Regions from separate parts of the Mesorhizobium sp. M7A.F.Ca.ET.027.02.1.1 genome, predicted to be linked through region 2. Evidence: predicted binding sites of a transcription regulator. Region 2 holds the regulator's gene; each other region holds the start of a gene.
The links. Region 2 encodes PhoB, which activates phosphate uptake and scavenging genes when phosphate is short. Its sites were predicted from a motif close to TGTCATNNANCTGTCAT; they were not measured.
Positions count from the first base shown of each region.

Region 1 (7,162 bases), on a different contig from region 2:
CAGCGTGCCTTGGGTGGCGAGAACAGCAACCCGGCCCTGATCCAGGCTGCGACGCGTCTGCGTCACCACAGCATCTCCGATATGGATGATTTCCGCGCGCGAATTCGCCGCCAGTTGGCTGTACCAATGGTGGGCGGTGTTGCACGGCATCGCGATGCGGGCGACGCCGAGCGCATTGAGCGTCGCGACCGCGGCTTTCAAAGGCGCCAGCGGCCCATCATGGCCGGCAAGGATCGCTTCGGTCCTGTCGGGCAGCTGTGGGACACTGAGGATCACGGCAGGCACATGTTCGTTGTCTCTGAGCGCCTGGGTCATCCGGGTCAGCTTGAAGTAGAAATCAGCCGAAGCAAGCGGCCCGAGACCGCCGATAATGCCGAGCTGGGGACGGATGCTGTCGTCGATCATCTGACAGGCTCGGCTTCGAGCTGGTCCGAGGCGGCGTCAGGCTGCGTCGTCTCCCTGTGGCTGGGAGCGATCATTGCCGTGCTCGCCGCGACGGTGCAAACGCTGGCCAGCGTCATGAACGTGTCGACGGCTGCATCCACCGCGACGAACAGGACGAACGCCGCCTCGAAGGGAAGCTTCAGGTAGCCGCAGACGATGGACATCTGGGACAGGATGAGCAGGCTGCCCATACCGCCGGTGGTGAGCGCGAGAAGCGCTGAGATGATGCCGACGAGCACGAGGTCCGAGACTGCAAGCTGGTGGCCGTAAAGCTGGGCGATGAACAGCGCACCCGAGGTGTAGAGCAGCGCTGGGCCTGTACGCAGCAATGCCGCCTGCAGCGGCACGAGCAGTTCGACCACCACCAGGCTGAACCGCAGGCGCTCGCTCAACAGGTTGATGACCCATGGCAGCGAAGCGACCGTAGAGCGTGTGGTGATGGCCACCATGAGAAGCGGCTGGCAGGTCTTGATCGTGGTCCAGTAGCTTCGTCGCGACCGGATGGCGATAATGGCAAAGGCCCCGGCAACGAATATGAGGCAGGAAAGACCCATAACCAGCAGGTAACCGCCCATCAGCGTGAGCGGCTTGGTTCCGGTCGACGCGGTCTGGTCCGCGATCAGGATGAAAGTTGCAAAGGGCAACCCCCAGATGAACCAGTTGGTGAGCACCGTGCAGGCCCGGTAGACCGCGTTGAGCGCCTGGGTCAGGCTCATGGACGAAGGCTGGGGAATCTTCCCCATCGCGAGCCCGAAAAGCAGGCAGAACAGCAAAACCTGGATGGTCTGGCCCGAGGCCAGCGCGTTGAAGACGTTGTTCGGCACCAGGTCGAGCAGGATCGAGTGCCCGCCATTGGGGTCGCCATTGGAGGGCGGCGGCTGGAACGGGAAGGCGAGATCGGTGGACACGCTGCCTTGCGAATTGATGAACTCGCCAAGCTCGATGCGCGACTGCGGATTCTCGATCTGGCCCGGCTGCAGGATCAGCGACAAGGTGCCGCTCACCAGCACGCTCAGGAACGACACGACCAGCACGGCCATACCCACCTTGCCGAGGTAGCGGACCGATTTGGGATCCTGGACCATTGCCGTGATGGAGAAGATGACCGACGAGACCAAATAGGGCAGGACGACCATCTTGAGGAAATTCAGGTAGAGCTGTGCGACAGGGCTGATCGCATGGGCAAAGTCTGGATAGTAGAGGCCGCACAATATCCCTGCAGCAATCATCACAATCGTCGTCACCGGAGATCGCAGGATGCGGCTTGCCGCGAGGCGCCAGTCGAAAGGCAGGGGTCCGGCTACCTCGGAGATGGCCATGTCAGGCTTTGCTCCCCAGGCGATAGCGGGCGATGATCTCATCCGTGTTGAGAATCTGCTGACCCCGCGCGAGATCGAGATAGAGATCGACAAAGGCCGCGAGGTGCGGATTGTCGGGCCGCACGCCGACTGCGATCGTATCGACCTTGTCGGTCAGCGTGATCGAGCGCGCGACGACCGTCATCGACGGATCGTCGACCATCAGCTTCTTGATCTCGAAATCATCGCGATAGGCCATGTCGATCGTCCCGTTTCGGATCGCATCGATGATCAGATCCCAGCTTGCCAGGCGGTGGATTTGCGCATGCGGGAAGGTCGTGGCCGCATAGGTGGCGAATGAAGAGCCCCCGATCACGCCAAGATCGCCTGAGAAATCACGGACGATCTGTTCGGCCGGTTTGCCTTGCGCGATACGCGCCAGGTTGAGGCGGTTGGCGATCAGCCCTTGCCGCAGCATGGCGTAGGGGCGGGAATAGATGATCGACCGGCCGCGCTGAAGCGTCCGGCTGAGCTTGCCAATCGCCATGTCGGCCTGTCCGGAACTGACCTGACTGACGATATCGTCGAACGTTGCGGCGGATCGGTCGAATACCGGCTCGACGCCAAGCGCCGCGGCGATGCCGTGGGCCAACTCCATGTCTATGCCATCGTCCCCCGACCCGTCGGCCGGAAAGAACGGATTGGAAGCGAAGGCCGGCATTGCGATGCGCAATGCATCGCCGCTCGCGATAGGTTGAGGGGCGTTCTCCGCCTGCTGTCCCGGAGTGCTGGCTGCGCGGGCTTGCGAGATCAGCAACCCGCCGCTCCCGGCCGCAAGCAGTGTACGACGTGTAACCGACATGCGCGTTCTCAATTAACCCGGGAAAGCTGCAACATGCACAACCCGCGTTAAACAAACGTATATATTACACTGAGCCTTTTTATGTATTGGACAAGCAGCTTAGCGCCACAAAATATCAGCACTGCCTAATATATTAGGAAAAGCGGAAGGATCGCGTTGCTTCCCGCCGGGCGATCGTCTGGATTGTCAAAACGTCTCGACCCAAGGCCGTAACTCAAGCTCCGAGCTCCAGGCGCTGCGATGCTGGCGATGGGTTGTGAGATAGGCCTCGGCGATGGCATCCGGCGACAGACGGCGGTCCTGTAGGTCGGGATCGGCTGCCTGTCCGGGCGGCGCGATCTGGCCGTCGATAATGAAATGGACGACGTGGATGTTCTGCGGGGCGAGTTCGCGGGCCATGGACTGCGCCAGGCCGCGCAGGCCGAATTTCGGCATGGCAAAGCCGGCCGAGCCGGGAAAGCCCTTCACACTGGCAGTGGCGCCGGTGAACAGGATCGAACCGGATCCCCGGACAAGCAGCCGGCGCGCCGCCTGCTGGCCGACCAGGAAGCCGCCATAGGCGCCGACCAGCAATGCCTGTTTGACCGCTTCCGCATCGAGCTCGGCGATCGGGCCGCGGGTGCGTGCGCTGGCGTTGAACACCACGAGCGCCAGCGTGCCGGCCTTGTCGGCGGTGTCGAACAGGCTGGCGACGGACGCAGCGTCGGCAACATCCGTCTCAACGGCCAGAGCACCGGTTTCGTCGATCAGAGCGCTGAGCTTCTCGACGTTGCGAGCGGCCAGAACCACGCGAATGCCTTCGCGGGTGAGAAGGCGCGCAAGCGAGGCGCTCAGACCAGCGCCCGCGCCTGCAATAACGGCCACATCGGATGAGGTCATGATTTTTCTCTCCTTGCGGATTTCGGCGGAAGCGTTTCGCCAGATCAGGCAAGGTCGCGCCTTCGCGGCCGGCAGGCAAGAGGTGGCATCGCTGCGGTTGTTGAGCCAGACGGCCGCAAACCGGCGTTGCGCGGTCCAGTATCGCCAGTGGCGCTACGAGGATAGGTCCGCCTCGGTACCGCGACCCCCGCCTCCACAGGGGCAAGGCTTGAACCTTGCTCACCAACCGGATCCATCCGACACGTGATTTCGACAGAGGAACCGTTTTGCTTCGTCAAGCGGTCGGCGACCTCATTAATGGGACTGGAGCATGGTCCCGAAAAGTGGGAAACGGTTTCCGGAAAGATCATGTTCGATAAGGAAACGATTATGGAACCAATCTGGGCCGTCGGCCTGATGACCGGCACGGTGCTGGACGGCAACATCGACGTCGCGCTGATCAAGACCGACGGCGAACGTATCGAGGATTTCGGCACCTACCGGCTGATGCCCTATCCTCCGTCGATCCGCTCCCTGCTGGAAGAGACGCTGACGGAGGCGCGGGCGTGGAACTTTGTCGGGCCGGAGCCGGCGATCTTCCACACCGCGGAGGAAGCCCTGACGCGTGCCCAGTCAGCAGCCGTCAAGGAATTGGTCGAAGGCTATGGCATGACGATGGCCGATATCGGCGTCGTCGGTTTTCACGGCCAGACCGTTCTGCATCGCGCGCCGCAGGTTGGACGGCTGGGCCAGACAAGGCAACTCGGCGACGGTGAGCTGATGCATGCCCTGTTGGGTACCAAGGTCGCATACGATTTCCGCTCGGCCGACATGCGCGCCGGGGGGCAAGGCGCGCCGCTGGCCGCAGCCTATCACACGGCGTTGATGCGCGGCGCCGGCGCCAATGGCGAGGTGGCCGTACTCAATCTCGGCGGCGTCGCCAACATCACCTGGTGGGATGGCGCCGACAATGTCGTTGCCTTCGACACCGGCCCCGCCAACGCGCCGCTGAACGATTTCATCAAGTCGAAGGGGCTCGGCGAGATGGACCGCGACGGCGCGCTCGGCGGTGCGGGCAAGGTGGACGAGGCGCGGCTGGCCAAGCTGCTGCAGCACCCCTATCTCACCAAGCCCTATCCCAAATCGCTGGACCGTTTCGACTTCGGCGCCGCCATGGCGGAAGGGCTGGATGCGGAGGATGGCGCGGCACTGCTGACCGCCTTTACCGCTGGAGCCGTCGGCAAGGCACTCGACCTCTTACCAAGCCGTCCGAAAAAACTGGTGGTCAGCGGCGGCGGCCGCCACAACCCGACCATGATGGCGATGCTGACCAGCCGTGCCGGCGTCGAAGTGGTGCAGGCCGAGAGCCTCGGCTGGAGCGGCGATGCGGTCGAGGCGGAGTGTTTTGCCTTCCTCGCGGTGCGCGTGCTGCGCGGCCTGCCAATCAGTTTTCCGAGCACGACCGGCGCACCGCGGCCGATGCGGGGCGGAAAACTCGCCAGTTAGAGCCTCTTCCATCCCGGAAGCGGGATGGTCTCTATCTCAGTGTTTGAGGATGACCTTTCCCGCCCGGCCGACTTTCAGGCGATGCGGCTTTTTGCTCAGGTTTTGCAGTCGAAAGGTCTTCGGAATAGTCGAAAAGCTTTTCCGCCGGGACCCACTGTCATCCAACCGTTAAGAAGAATTAATACAAGACAACAGCGATCTTGTTTTCAGCTGACGCCTCATTTCGCAGGCGTATGGCCATTGATGCGCGCCTACATAGCGGCGGCAGTATAGTTGGGATTCAATTTATGTTGTCAGCAGGTTTAGCCTTATTGCGCGGTGCACGGCCGACGGTTTCGGGGGCGGCAGCTGCGCTCGCCCTTGCAATCATCGGGGCCATGATCGGATCCGCTGCGCGGGCTGAGCCCATTCGCGGTGCGGGGTCGACACTGGCCGCGCCGATCATCGGCAAGTGGGCAACGACATACAAGGCTGCACGCGCCGACGGCGGCGACTTCTTCACGCTGGACTGGACCGTCGATTATGAACCGGTCGGATCCCTTGCCGGCCTGATGCGGCTTGCGCAGCCCGAACTGGATTTCGCCGCCACGGATGTTCCCGTGCCGGCTGATGATCTCGCCAGGAACGGCCAGCAGCAATTTCCGATCGTCATGGGCGGGATCGCGGTGGTCGCCAATCTCGATGGCCTGCCGGAGCAAGGTCTGCGCCTCTCCGGCCCGGTGATCGCCGACATCTATCTGGGCAAGATAAAGTCCTGGTCCGATCCTGCGATAAGGGTGCTCAATCCCGACATAGCCCTTCCCGATCTCGCCATCAGCGTCATCCACCGGCAGGACGGTTCGGGCTCAACCTATGTCTTCACCGAGTTTCTGTCATCGACAAGCGAAGACTGGAAGACGAAGCCTGGAGCCGACACTCTGATCGACTGGCCGCTCGGGACAGGCGCGGAAGGTACGCAAGCGCTTCTTCGTGCCGTGGCTGCGAGCAAGGGGGCGATTGCCTACGCCGAATACGGCCAGGTTCTTCGCGCCGGCCTTCCCTTCGCAGCGGTCCAGAACAAATCCGGCAAGTTCGTCAAACCGGACCCGCAGGGCGTGCAAGCAGCGGCCACCTCCGTCGCCTGGGGGGAAACGACCGACTTCTTCGCCTCCCTCACCAATCGCAGCGGAGATGGTGCGTACCCGATCAGCACGGCGGTGTTCGCCGTTGTCCAGGTCGCGGGGCGTTCGGAACATCGCTATCGCCGCGTGCATGATCTTTTCCGGCTCGCCTTCGCGCAAGGTGCCGGCGACGCCACCGCACTCGGCTATGTGCCGCTGCCGAAAGCGCTCATTGGCCAGATCGAACAGTATTGGGCAAGGCAATTGCCGGTCGGAAACTGACCCGAACGAAAGCTGCCTTGCGCAGCAACTGAACTTCATACCGCGTCGTCGTGGCGACTTGTTGGGGGCCTGCCTGAAATGGACATAGATATCTTCAAGGACATCCTCGTGCCGGTGATCGGCGGCTTGGGCATCTTCATGCTCGGTCTGGATTTCATGGCAAACGGCATCCAGGCGCTGTCGGTCAACCGGATGCGCGACTTTCTCGCCAAGGCAGCCGGTACGCCGGTCAAAGGCGTGCTGGCGGGAACGCTGATCACCGGCGTCATCCAGTCGTCGACGGCGATGAGCGTCATGGTCGTCGGGCTGGTCAATGCCGGTGTCATCGCCCTGCGGCCGGCGATCAGCGTGATCATGGGCGCCAACATCGGCACCACGCTCGGCAACGGGCTCATCGCCCTGCCGCTCGGTCCGCTCGGATTGATCCTGGCCGGCGTGTTCTCGCTGGTCTACTGCTTCGCCAAAAGCGAAAAGGTGAAGAACATAGCGCTCGCCTGCATGGGTTTCGCGCTGATCTTCTACGGCCTCAACCTGATGACCGGCGGCCTGCGTCCGCTTCGCAACCTGCCGGAAGTCATGGCGCTGCTGCAGACGCTGACGGCCGACTCCTACCTCAACCTTTTCAAATGCGTGTTCATCGCCGCCGGCGTGACCGCCATGATCCACTCGTCCTCGGCGACGATCGGCATCGTCATGGGCCTTGGCGCGGCGGGCATTCTCGACTGGACAACCGCCGTCGCCTTCTCGCTCGGCGCCGATCTCGGCACCACGATCACATCCTGGATGGCTTCCCTCAACCTTTCGAAGAACGC
Region 1 is NZ_RZOL01000186.1:1,281-8,442, forward strand. It holds gene EN749_RS20060 (amino acid racemase) at 1-405, opposite strand, end outside; gene EN749_RS20065 (cation:dicarboxylase symporter family transporter) at 402-1,763, opposite strand; gene EN749_RS20070 (transporter substrate-binding domain-containing protein) at 1,765-2,604, opposite strand; gene EN749_RS20075 (SDR family NAD(P)-dependent oxidoreductase) at 2,791-3,483, opposite strand; gene EN749_RS20080 (anhydro-N-acetylmuramic acid kinase) at 3,853-4,968, shown strand; gene pstS (phosphate ABC transporter substrate-binding protein PstS) at 5,346-6,350, shown strand; gene EN749_RS20090 (Na/Pi symporter) at 6,429-7,162, shown strand, end outside.
Region 1: pstS (phosphate ABC transporter substrate-binding protein PstS) is a predicted target of PhoB. The motif match lies at 5,124-5,140, and genes of this name have one in related genera.

Region 2 (4,629 bases):
CGGCACCATCATCGGTCTAGCGCGTGCGCTCGGTGAAACCGCGCCCCTGCTGCTAATCGGCATGGTCGCCTTCGTCGCCGATCCACCGACGACGCCTTTCGATCCGGCCACCGCGCTGCCGGTGCAGATCTATATGTGGGCGAACGAGGCCGAGCGCGCCTTCGTCGAGCGCATGTCGGGCGCGATCATCATCCTGCTCGTCTTCCTCATGGCCATGAACATCACCGCGATCGTGCTTCGGCGTCGGTTCGAGCGGCGCTGGTAGAAAAAAGGCATTTTGGTATGAACATCATGACCGAACAGTCCCTTGAAAATGCAGTGGGCGATAAGATGAACGCCAAGTCGAACGAAGTGATCAAAATGCGCGGCGACAAGGTCGGCGTGTTCTATGGCGAGAAGCAGGCGCTGTTCGATGTCAATCTCGACGTCCGCCTGAATCAGGTGACGGCGCTGATCGGCCCCTCCGGCTGCGGCAAGTCGACCTTCCTGCGTTGCCTCAACCGCATGAACGACACCATCGATTCCGCGCGGGTAACCGGCAAGATAACGCTCGACGAAGAAGACATCTACGACAAGAACATCGATGTCGTCGAACTCAGGGCGCGCGTCGGCATGGTGTTTCAGAAACCAAATCCGTTCCCCAAGTCGATCTACGAGAACGTCGCCTATGGCCCGCGCATCCACGGATTGGCCAAGCGCAAGGCCGACATGGATCAGATCGTCGAGTCGAGCTTGAAGAAGGCGGCGATCTGGAACGAGGTGAAGGACCGTTTGCAGGAACCTGGCACGGGTCTTTCCGGTGGCCAGCAGCAGCGTCTGTGCATTGCACGCGCCATCGCCGTGTCACCCGAGGTGATCCTGATGGACGAACCGTGTTCGGCGCTCGACCCGATCGCCACTGCTCGCGTCGAGGAACTGATCGACGAACTGCGCCAGAACTATACGATCGTCATCGTCACCCATTCGATGCAGCAGGCAGCGCGCGTGTCGCAGCGCACCGCGATGTTCCATCTAGGCTATCTGGTCGAGGAGGGCGCCACCGACAAGATGTTCACCACCCCCGACGACAAACGCACCCAGGACTACATCACCGGCCGGTTCGGCTGAGCTCAGGCATATGAGGGACGAAGATCATGGGTGAACATACCGTTGCATCTTTCGATGAGGATCTGGAGCAGATCAGCCAGCTGATCCGCGACATGGGCGATCTCGCCCGCTCGATGGTCAGTGGCTCGACCAAGGCTTTGCTCAATTCGGACAATGCGCTGGCGCAGCGCGTGGTTTCCGACGATGCCATCATGGATGCCCGCCAGCGCGAGCTGGACGATCGCGCCATCACGCTGATCGCCAAGCGCCAGCCAATGGCCAACGATCTGCGTGCGGTGGTCGGTTCGATCCGCATGGCCGGCGACCTCGAGCGCATCGGCGACCTTGCCAAGAACATCGCCAAGCGCGTCGGCACTGTCGGGCTGAGCGTCACGCCGCACGATCTTTCGCATTCGATCGACGCGATGGCGCAGCTGGTGCTGATCCAGGTGCAGGGGGTCGTCGACGAGTATGCCGCCGCTGACGCGGCAGCACTTGCCACGCTCAGAAACAATGATGAACGCATCGACGTCAAATACACCTCGGTGTTCCGCGAGCTGCTGACCTACATGATGGAAGATCCCCGCAACATCACGGCGTGCACGCACCTGTTGTTTTGCGCCAAGAACCTCGAGCGGATCGGCGACCACGTGACCAACATCGCCGAAAATGCCTACTATGTTTTGACCGGCACGCAGCTGCCAGCCAATCGTCCGAAGCAGGACGAGACGGCAATGTCCGCGCCAGCGGCATAACAGGGGTGACCAGCCGATGATCGCACCACGCATCATGGTGGTGGAGGATGAGGAGCCGCTAGGCGTGCTGCTCCGCTACAATCTTGAATCCGAAGGTTACCAGGTCGAGGTGGTGACGCGCGGCGATGAGGCCGAAATCCGGCTGCAGGAGAACGTTCCCGATCTTCTGGTGCTCGACTGGATGGTGCCTGCGGTTTCGGGCATCGAACTCTGCCGGCGCCTGCGAATGCGTCCCGAGACCGAGCGGCTGCCGATCATCATGCTGACCGCGCGAGGCGAGGAAAGCGACCGCGTGCGCGGCCTGTCGACCGGCGCCGACGACTATCTGGTCAAGCCCTTCTCGACGCCAGAGTTCATGGCCAGGGTCAAGGCGCTGCTGCGCCGGGCCAAGCCGGAAGTGCTGTCCAGCGTGCTAAAGGTCGGCGATATCGTGCTCGATCGCGAGTCGCACCGTGTCTATCGCAAGAAGAGCGAGATCCGGCTTGGGCCGACGGAATTCCGCCTGCTCGAATTCATGATGCGCCATCCAGGCCGCGTGTTCTCGCGCAGCCAGCTGCTCGACAATGTCTGGGGCGAGACGATCTACATCGACGAGCGCACGGTCGACGTGCATGTCGGCCGGCTGCGCAAGGCGGTCAACAATGGCCGTATGCCTGATGTCATCCGCACGATCCGTGGGGCCGGATACGCCATCCGAGAGGACTGAACTCCCTCGTTTGAACTCACGCCACGTTCTTGCCGCCGAAACCGGATCTCGCCTGCACGCCCGGCGCAAAAATCTCCTGATCGACGAAGATCAGCGCCCGCATGGCGCAGCCCTCGCGGATCAGCGGCAGTTCGTTCGGCTCGGTGTCGAAGGAAATCGATTTGGAATGCTGGCCGCCGGCGGTCTGGGCAATCGCTTGCCGCAATGCCGGCTCGATCAGGTCGAAGGCGGCGGCGCTGACACCGACCATGGCGACCGGCGCCGGATCGATCAGCGCGAACAGGCTGCCGAGGCCGTAGCCGAGCGCTTCGCCGGCCTTGCGATAGGCTTCCCGTTCGGGTCCGTCACCTTCGCGGGCCGCGGCAGCCAGGGCGCGCATGTCGGCGTCGCTGACATCGGCAACGGGTTCTGCATTCTCGCCCATCTGCCTGGCGTTGCGCCAGATGGCGTAATTGCCCGCATAGGCTTCGACGCAGCCGCGCCGTCCGCAGCGACATAGCGCGCCGTTCGGCCGATGGATCATGTGGCCGAATTCGCCGCCCGAAGAATGGGTGCCGGTGAACAATTCGCCCTTCAGCACCAGTCCCATGCCGATGCCGTGCGACAAAAGGATAGCGATGAAATCGTCGCGGTAACGATCGGGGTCGCGCCAGCGCAGCGCCACCGCCATCATGTTGCAGTCGTTCTCCATTATGGCAGGGATGCCGAACTGGTCTTCGAATATGTCAGCGAAGGCGATGTCGGTGTGCGGCGTGATCGGCGACCACAGCATGGCGCGGGCACGGGTGTCGGTGATGCCCTGGATGGCCAGCGCGATGCGGGCGATGCTGCGCACGTCCAGGTCGGGATCTGCCAGGCGGCGCCGCACGATGGCCGTGCATTCCCCGATCAGCGACTCGCGCGACATCGTCAGCGTGTCCAGCCGGCGCTGTTCCTCGGATATTACCTGGCCGGCATAGTCGATGACGGCGACGGAGAGGAAGTTCAGCGACAGCACCACGGTCATTACCGCGGCCGCTTCCGGATTGAGACTGAGGCCGACCTGCGGCCGGCCGCGTTTGAGTGAGCCGGCCTCGCTCGGCTTGCTTTCGGTCAGGATGCCTTCGACGATCAGGTCCGATGAAATCGCCGAGATGGTCGAATGGCTGAGGCTTGTGGTCGCGGCGATCTCGGTTCGCGACGGCTGTCCGGCGCGGCGCACTGCCGCGATCACCATGGCGCGGTTGCGGCGGCGCAGATCGTCGTGGCGGATTCCGACCGACATGTTCTTTCATATCCTCCCGGTCGCCGCGGTTCCTCCTGCCCCTGGAACGCTGTCGGTGACGCCGGTAAATACTGGCAGAAGCTGCAGGCCGTGTCATTTATTTATTCCGAGACTCGAAAAAAACTCGAAATGACATCAAAATCGATCAGAATCGATGTTGACAGCGTTCGGGCGTTGGCCCAGTATTTTTTCGAGGCTCGAAAAAATAGAGCCTCTGTGCCGGCCCTCGGGTCAGTTTGGTCGCGCCATACGCGGCGCAGGGAGGATAATATGAAAAGATTCACGGCCGCCATCCTGGCGGGTGCCGCCATGTCGCTGACGCTCGCGTCTGTCGCGCAGGCGAAGGACAAGGTCGTCGGCGTTTCGTGGTCCAACTTCCAGGAAGAACGCTGGAAGACCGACGAAGCCGCCATGAAGACGGCGATCGAGGCCGCTGGCGACAAGTACATCTCCGCCGATGCGCAGTCCAATCCCGGCAAGCAGCTTACCGATGTCGAAAGCCTGATCTCGCAGGGCGCTAATTCCCTGATCATCCTGGCGCAGGACGCTTCGGCCATCGGCCCGGCCGTGCAGAAGGCGCTGGACGAAGGCATTCCGGTCGTCGGCTATGACCGGCTGATCGAGAACAAGGACGTCTTCTATCTGACCTTCGACAACAAGGAAGTCGGCCGCATGCAGGCCCGCGAAGTGTTCAAGGTCAAGCCGGAAGGCAACTACGTCTTCATCAAGGGCTCCGGTGCCGATCCCAATGCCGACTTCCTGTTCTCGGGCTCGATGGAAGTGCTCAAGGAAGCCATCGACAGCGGCAAGATCAAGAA
Region 2 is NZ_RZOL01000429.1:166-4,794, reverse strand. It holds partial or broken gene EN749_RS30420 (ABC transporter permease subunit) at 1-265, shown strand, start outside; gene pstB (phosphate ABC transporter ATP-binding protein PstB) at 283-1,107, shown strand; gene phoU (phosphate signaling complex protein PhoU) at 1,134-1,841, shown strand; gene phoB (phosphate regulon transcriptional regulator PhoB) at 1,858-2,547, shown strand; gene EN749_RS30400 (ROK family protein) at 2,564-3,811, opposite strand; partial or broken gene EN749_RS30395 (substrate-binding domain-containing protein) at 4,082-4,629, shown strand, end outside.

Region 3 (7,162 bases), on a different contig from region 2:
AGGCTCTTGCCAACCGTATAGCCATAGCCGCCCGAGGTGACGAAGCCGACACGCCGGCCCTGATGCCAGACCGGCTCGAAGCCGCTGGCATCGGCGTCGAGCGCATCGATTTCCAGCGTCACCAGGCATTGGCCGCCGCCGGCCTCCCGCTGCTTCAAGGCAGCTTCGCGGCCGATGAAGCCGCTCTTGCCGAAAGCGATGAAGCGGTCGAGACCGGTCTGGCCCGTCGTGTAGCCTTGCGTGAACTCGCGCGACCAGATGCCGAAGCTCTTCTCCAGCCGCAGTGCATTGAGCGCGTAATAGCCGATTTCGGCAAGGCCGAGATCCTCGCCCGCCGCCAGCAGCGTTTCGCGCAGAGTGGCATGCATGGTCACGGGGCAACTGATTTCGTAGCCGAGCTCGCCTGATATAGACAGCCGCGCTACACGCGCCTGCACCATGCCGATGTCGAATGTGCCGCAGGCCATGAACGGCAGCGCTGCGCCGGACACATCCTGATGCGTCGTTCGCTCCAGTATCTTGCGCGCATTCGGCCCCGTCAGCAGGAAGCCGCTCATCGTGTCGGAGAGGTCGTCGACGGTGACGCCTTCAGCCGCATGGCTCTCGAACCAGCGCATGTGGAATTCCCGGAGATAGTAGGAGCCCATCAGCCAATAGCTGCCGCCGCCCCAGTTGAAGACGGTGAGGTCGCCCTTCAGCCGTCCGTCATGACCGAGCATCGGCGCCAGGCCGGCCCGCCCCGGCTTCGGCAGCCTGCAGGCGAGCAGCCGGTCGAGCCAGGCTTCCGCACCTGCCCCCGCCACCGCATAGCGCGAATAGGCCGAGATATCGACGAGACCGGCGGCGCGCCGCACCTGCAGCGCCTCGTCGCCGACGATGTCGAAGGCGTTGGAGCGCCGCAGCGTCGTGTTCTCGGCAAATCCCATCGGCGCGAAATAGGCCGGGATTTCCAGCCCCCAGGAAGCCGTCCATTCGCATCCCGCCGCGCTCATGCCGTCATAGGCACCCGGACGTTTCAGCGGCCGGCCGGCGGGCAGTCGTTCATTGGGAAAGGTCATCACGAAGCGGCGCGAATAGAACTGGCGCGTCGTCTGCCTGAGATATTCCCGGTTGGCGGCGAAGGCGCCGTAGCGAGCGATGTCCATGCCGAAGATGTCGGCCTGCGGTTCGCCGAAAATCATCCATTCGGCCAGCGACTTGCCAACGCCGCCGCCCTGGCTGAAACCGGCCATGACGCCGCAGGCGACCCAGTAGTTCTTCAATCCGCGCACCGGCCCGACGATCGGATTGCCATCCGGCGTGAAGGTGAAGGCGCCGTTGACCCATTTGCGGATGCCAGCCGTCGCCAGGCAAGGAAAGCGCTCATGCGCCTTGGCGAGTTCGGGGCTGATGCGGTCGATGTCTTCCGGGATCAGCTCGATGCCGTAGTCCCACGGCGCGCCATCCATGTTCCAGTGCTTCGGGTTCTGCTCGTAAACGCCGAGCAGCACGCCCTTGCGCTCCTGCCTGAGATACGAAAAGCCGTCGAGATCGACGGCGATGCCGATTTCCCTGTCCAGCGCCGCGATCTCGGGAATGTCCTCAGTGATGAAATAATGGTGCTCCATCGGCGTCACCGGCAGGTCGACGCCGGCCATGCGGCCGAGCTGCTTTGCCCACAGCCCGCCGGCATTGACGACATGCTCGGCGATGATGGTGCCCTGCTCCGTGACGACATCCCAGCGACCGTCGGCGCGCGCCTTCAGCTCGACGACCCGGTTGCGCAGGATGATGTCGGCGCCGCGCTTTTTTGCAGCGCCGGCATAGGCGTGCGTCGTGCCGTACGGGTCGAGATGGCCTTCGTTGGAATCATGCAGGCCGCCAAGCACGCCGGTGACGTCGACGATCGGGCAGATCGCCTTGATCTCGTCGGGCGTGACAAGGCGCGCGGTCTCGATGCCAACCGACTGGAACACCGCCCAGGCCGATTTCAGCCACTCCCAGCGCGCGGGATCGCTGGCGATGTTGACGCCGCCGGTCATGTGCAGGCCGATATCCCAGCCGGATTCTGCCTCGATCTCGCGGTAGAGATTGATGGTGTAGTCCTGCAGCGCCGCCACGTTGGGGTCGGCGTTGAGCGCATGGAAGCCTGCCGCCGCGTGCCAGGTCGAACCGGCCGTCAGTTCGGCGCGCTCGATCAGCGCCACATCGCTCCAGCCAAATCGCGTCAGGTGGTAGAGCACCGAGGCCCCGACCACGCCACCCCCGATGACGACTGCGCGGTAGTGCGACTTCAAGGCTTCCCCTCCACGGTTAGTCCGAAGGCTGGAGCATATATGCACTGGACATAAGTGTCCAGTGCCGCGCGCGCGCATCGTTTTTCGTCGACCGCCGGCATGCACTGCGCGCTGTCACGCAAGCATCATGTTCGCGCCGTAGACCGCGTTTCGGGGAGGCTTGCGCGGCATCATCGATGTCGCACCTCTTTCAGTTTTTCGTCCCGCGGCCGCTCCGGCACATCCGTCACAAAGAGGATTATCCATGAAACACCTGTATCGAACCGCGTCGCTCGGCGTCGCGCTGGCCTTGTTCACCGCCTTGACGCCGGCGCTCGCCGACAGCACCGCGACCGTCGGCGGCACGAGCTTTGTCAACAAAGGGCTGGTCGGCGTCGGCCGCATCCCGGCCGCTCAGCGCGACAAGTTCGGCGAGACGTTTGGTTCGGGCTCGGGCATGTCGATCGACACATCAGGCTGGACGCATGAGGCCGCCGGCTACAAGGGTTCGCTCTGGCTGCTGCCGGATCGCGGCTACAATGTCGTCGGTACCACCGACTACCGGCCGCGCCTCAACACCGTCGCCATCGAGTTTACCCCGGTGGCACCAGGTGCGGCACCTGCTGCCGGCCAGCAGCAGACCGGCGTCAAGGCAACGCTCGCCGACACCATGCTTCTCACCGACGACAAGGGGGCTGATGCCACAGGCCTGGATCCGCTCAACGGCGTGCGCGCGGCAAGCGGCGACATGCCGATCCTGCCGCAAGCCGACAATGGCAAGCTGGCGCTCGACAACGAAGCCATCGTGCGGCTGCCCGACGGCTCGATGTTCATCTCCGATGAATACGGCCCAAACATCTACCGGTTTTCCGCCGACGGGCATCTGCTGTCGGCAACCCAGCCACCGGCTGCGCTGGTGCCGATGCGCCACGGCACGCCGAACTTCGCCTCGGACAATCCGGGACCCGGTGCCGCCGAGCCCGATCCGAAGGATCCCGACACCGGCCGCCAGAACAATCAAGGCCTCGAAGGCATGGCGATGACGCCCGACGGCAAGTTCCTGATCGCCGTGCTGCAGTCGGCGGCCAGGCAGGACGGCGGCGATTCCGGCTCGACCCGCCAAAACACCAGGGCGCTGGTCTATGACACGTCCGACCTCGCCCATCTCAAATTGGCGCACGAATATGTCGTGCCGCTGCCGGTGTTCAAGGATGCCAAGGGCAAGCCCAAGGTCGCCGCGCAGAGCGAGATCGTGGCGCTCTCCGACAAGAGCTTCCTGATGCTGGCGCGCGACAGCGGCAACGGCCAGGGCCTGAAGGGCGACGCCTCGCTATATCGCCAGGTCAACGTCGTCGACCTATCCACCGCGACCGACATCGCCGGCGGCGCCTTCGACGCCGCTGACAAGCCGGTCGCCCCCAAGGGCGTGGTCGACCCATCGGTGACACCGGCCAAGCTGACGCCATTCATCGACATCAACGACAGTGCCGAGCTCGGCCGCTTCGGCCTGCACAATGGCGCGCCCAACGACCAGGACAACCTTTCCGAGAAGTGGGAGGCGATGTCGGTGGTCAGCGTGCTCGATGAGAAGCTGCCCGACGACTACTTCCTGTTCGTCGCCAACGACAACGACTTCCTCGCCCAGGACGGTTTTCAGGTCGGCGCGCCCTACAAGGCCGAAGACGGCGCCAATGTCGACACCATGTTCCTGGTCTATCAGGTCACGCTGCCGGGACTGGCCAAGAAGTAACGACCACTGCACGGGCGGGCGCGCTTGGCGCGTCCGCCCGGAGCACTATTGCTGGTGTTTTTCAGGCAGATTGATTGAGAAGGCTTACTTCAAGAACTCCGCGTCCTTCGGGACGCCCGCATCGATCGGCTCGGCGGTTCTGCTCGACACGGCCATGATCTTGCCGGCGGCCGACAGGTTGGGACGCACGAAGACCTGAGCGGGGCCGTTGACGCGGCCGTAGAGGTCGATGATGTCCTGGTTCATGAAGCGCACGCAGCCCGACGAAGCGTTCTTACCGATGGAATCCCACTCCGGCGTGCCGTGCAGCCGGTACATCGTGTCCTTGCCGTCGCGGAACAGATACAGCGCGCGGGCGCCCAACGGGCTCTGCGGGCCGGGCGGCATGCCGTCCTTGTATTTCGCCAGTTCCGGCCGGCGCTGGATCATCTCCGGCGGCGGCGTCCAGACCGGCCACTTCTTCCTCGCCTGGACCACGGCGCTGCCGGTCCATCCGAAACCGGCTTTGCCAAGGCTGACGCCATAGCGGATAGCTGTGCCGCCGTCGCGCACCAGATAAAGGAAGTGCTCAGACGTATCGACGACGATCGTGCCGGGTTTCTCCCCGGTCGGATCAGCCACGATCTGGCGCACGAATTTCGGATCGACCTTGGCAACCGGGATTGCCGGCAGTTGATAGCCCTCGTCGACACGCGCCGCATACATGCTTGCGGCATCGCCGAAAGCCGGATCGCTCGGCGGTGCTGCATCCGGCGGCGGCGGCGCCACGTCTGTTGTTGTACACGCCGAAACAGCCAGGGCGCCCAAAGCGGATGCGCCGAGAAACGCGCGCCGGTTCAGGCGCACAGAAAACAGCGGAATATCGGACATGACCCCCCCGGCTTATCCAAGATCTGATAGGAATGCGGCCCCACGCATCGAGGATCAATATCCCATTCCGGAAGCTTTGAGAACATGATTAGATCAAGGCACAACCTGTGTTCCGTTGTATCGGCAATCATCGCGGACGCGACTTGAAACAAACCTTCGCCGAGCTGCCCGCCATGGACGAAAAAAATCCCCCGCGCCGGCGCACCGGCGACCTGACCAGCGGCCCGATCCCGCGCACGCTCTTGCTGTTCGCTCTGCCGGTGCTCGGCTCCAACGTGCTGCAGTCGCTCAACGGTTCGATCAACGCCGTCTGGGTCGGCCGTTTCCTCGGCGAATCGGCGCTGACCGCCACCTCCAACGCCAACCTCGTCCTGTTCCTGATCCTCGGCACCGTGTTCGGCATCGGCATGGCGGCCACCATCCTGGTGGCCCAGTCGGTCGGTGCCCGCGACCTGCCCGAGGCGCGCCGCATCGTCGGCACCAGCGCGACGTTCTTCTTCCTTGTTTCCGTTATCCTCGCGGTCTGCGGCTGGATCTGGGTCGACGCCATTCTCAACACGCTCGGCACACCGGCCGATGCCTTGCCGCTCGCGCGCTCCTATCTGCGCATCATCTTCGTCGCCGTGCCGGTGATGAACCTTCTGTCCTTCGTCATGACCGTGCTGCGCGGTGCCGGCGATTCACGCACGCCCTTCTTCTTCATGGCTCTGGCCGTCGTCCTCGACATCGTGCTCAACCCATTGCTCATCCGCGGCATCGGACCGTTTCCCGAACTCGGCATCGCGGGCTCCGCCACGTCCACGCTGATCGGCCAGACGGTAAGCGTGATCGCCATCCTGATCGTGCTCTATGTGCGCAAGCATCCGCTGCGGCTGGCCGGCGCCAACCTCGCCCTGCTGCGGCCCGATCCCACCTTGCTTCGCATCGTCGTCGTCAAGGGCGTGCCGATGGGTCTGCAGATGATCGTCATTTCGGCGGCGGCACTGACGGTGATGGGCATCGTCAATTCCTACGGCTCACAGGTTGCCGCCGCCTACGGCATCGCTGCCCAGCTGTGGACCTATATCCAGATGCCGGCGCTCGCCATCGGCGCCGCGGTGTCCTCGATGGCGGCGCAAAATGTCGGCGCGGGGCGCTGGGACCGGATCGGCCGCATCGCCGCCTCCGGTGTCGGCTTCAACCTGGTCCTGACCGGCGCACTGGTTGCCGTGCTGTCGGTTTTCGACCGTTCGGTGCTGAGCCTGTTCCTGAGCAGCGACAGCGCGGCGATCGACATCGCCGTCCACATCAACAATGTCGCCTCGTGGTCGTTCATTCTGTTCGGCATAACCATCGTGCTGTTTGCCACCGTACGAGCCACGGGTGCCGTGATGCCGCCGCTGATCATCCTGGTCATTTCGGTGCTGGTCGTGCGCACCGGCTTCGCCTATTTCATGCGTGGCGTGATCGGCGAGGAAGCGCTGTGGTGGAGTTTCCCGGTGGGTTCGATCAGCTCGCTTGTACTGGCGGCGGCCTACTACCGTTTCGGCCGCTGGCGCACCGCGCACATGATCGAGAACAGACCGGCAGCCGGCGAGCCGCCGGATACCGGTCTTGGCGTGCCACGCGGACGCGCGCATCTTTCGCCTGAAACACCGAACGGCTGAAGTACCCGTCAGGCCATGGACATGGCGGCAGGGCCGCAATTGATTTGCCGCCCTGCCCGTCACGCCAGACCCGGCGCAAATGAACCTATTTGCAGGAGAAGCCGGGCGCGATCTTGCACTTGCCGGGACGTGGCCTGTGCGGCCGATGGTGCGGAGGACGGTGCGGCTTGTGCCAGTGTGGCGGCCGATGCGGCGGACGCACGATGATGATTGGCGGGCGAACGATTTGGGAGCGTTCGAGATAACCGGAGCTGGCCCAGCCGCTCACGCCGCCACCATGGATTCTGCACCAGCCCGGCTGGCAGCCGGTGACATTGACCCTGAAGCCGCCGGGCAGCGTTCCGACCCTGGCATATCCCGCTCCCGGCCCGCTACGGACATTGAGATTGGTCGTGGTGTGGGCGCTGTAAGCGAAGGCTGCGGCGGATGTCCCGAAGACCGCAGCCATTATGGTTGCGAACACAAGCAGAAAACGAAATCTCATCAGTCCCCTCCATTCGAATCCCGGCCGTTCATCTGCTTCGGCCAAGACTGCCCTGCAAGAGGAGCGGCCAAGCCAAGAAAAGTCAACAGGTGAGCGGCCGTAACCGTCCTGGCCAGCGGGACTGATGCCGGATTTTTCTTGGACATGGTTGAGGAAT
Region 3 is NZ_RZOL01000022.1:588-7,749, reverse strand. It holds gene EN749_RS04690 (FAD-dependent oxidoreductase) at 1-2,276, opposite strand, end outside; gene EN749_RS04685 (esterase-like activity of phytase family protein) at 2,521-4,005, shown strand; gene EN749_RS04680 (L,D-transpeptidase) at 4,090-4,875, opposite strand; gene EN749_RS04675 (MATE family efflux transporter) at 5,019-6,521, shown strand; gene EN749_RS04670 (SH3 domain-containing protein) at 6,607-7,005, opposite strand.
Region 3: EN749_RS04685 (esterase-like activity of phytase family protein) is a predicted target of PhoB. The motif match lies at 2,389-2,405, and genes of this name have one in related genera.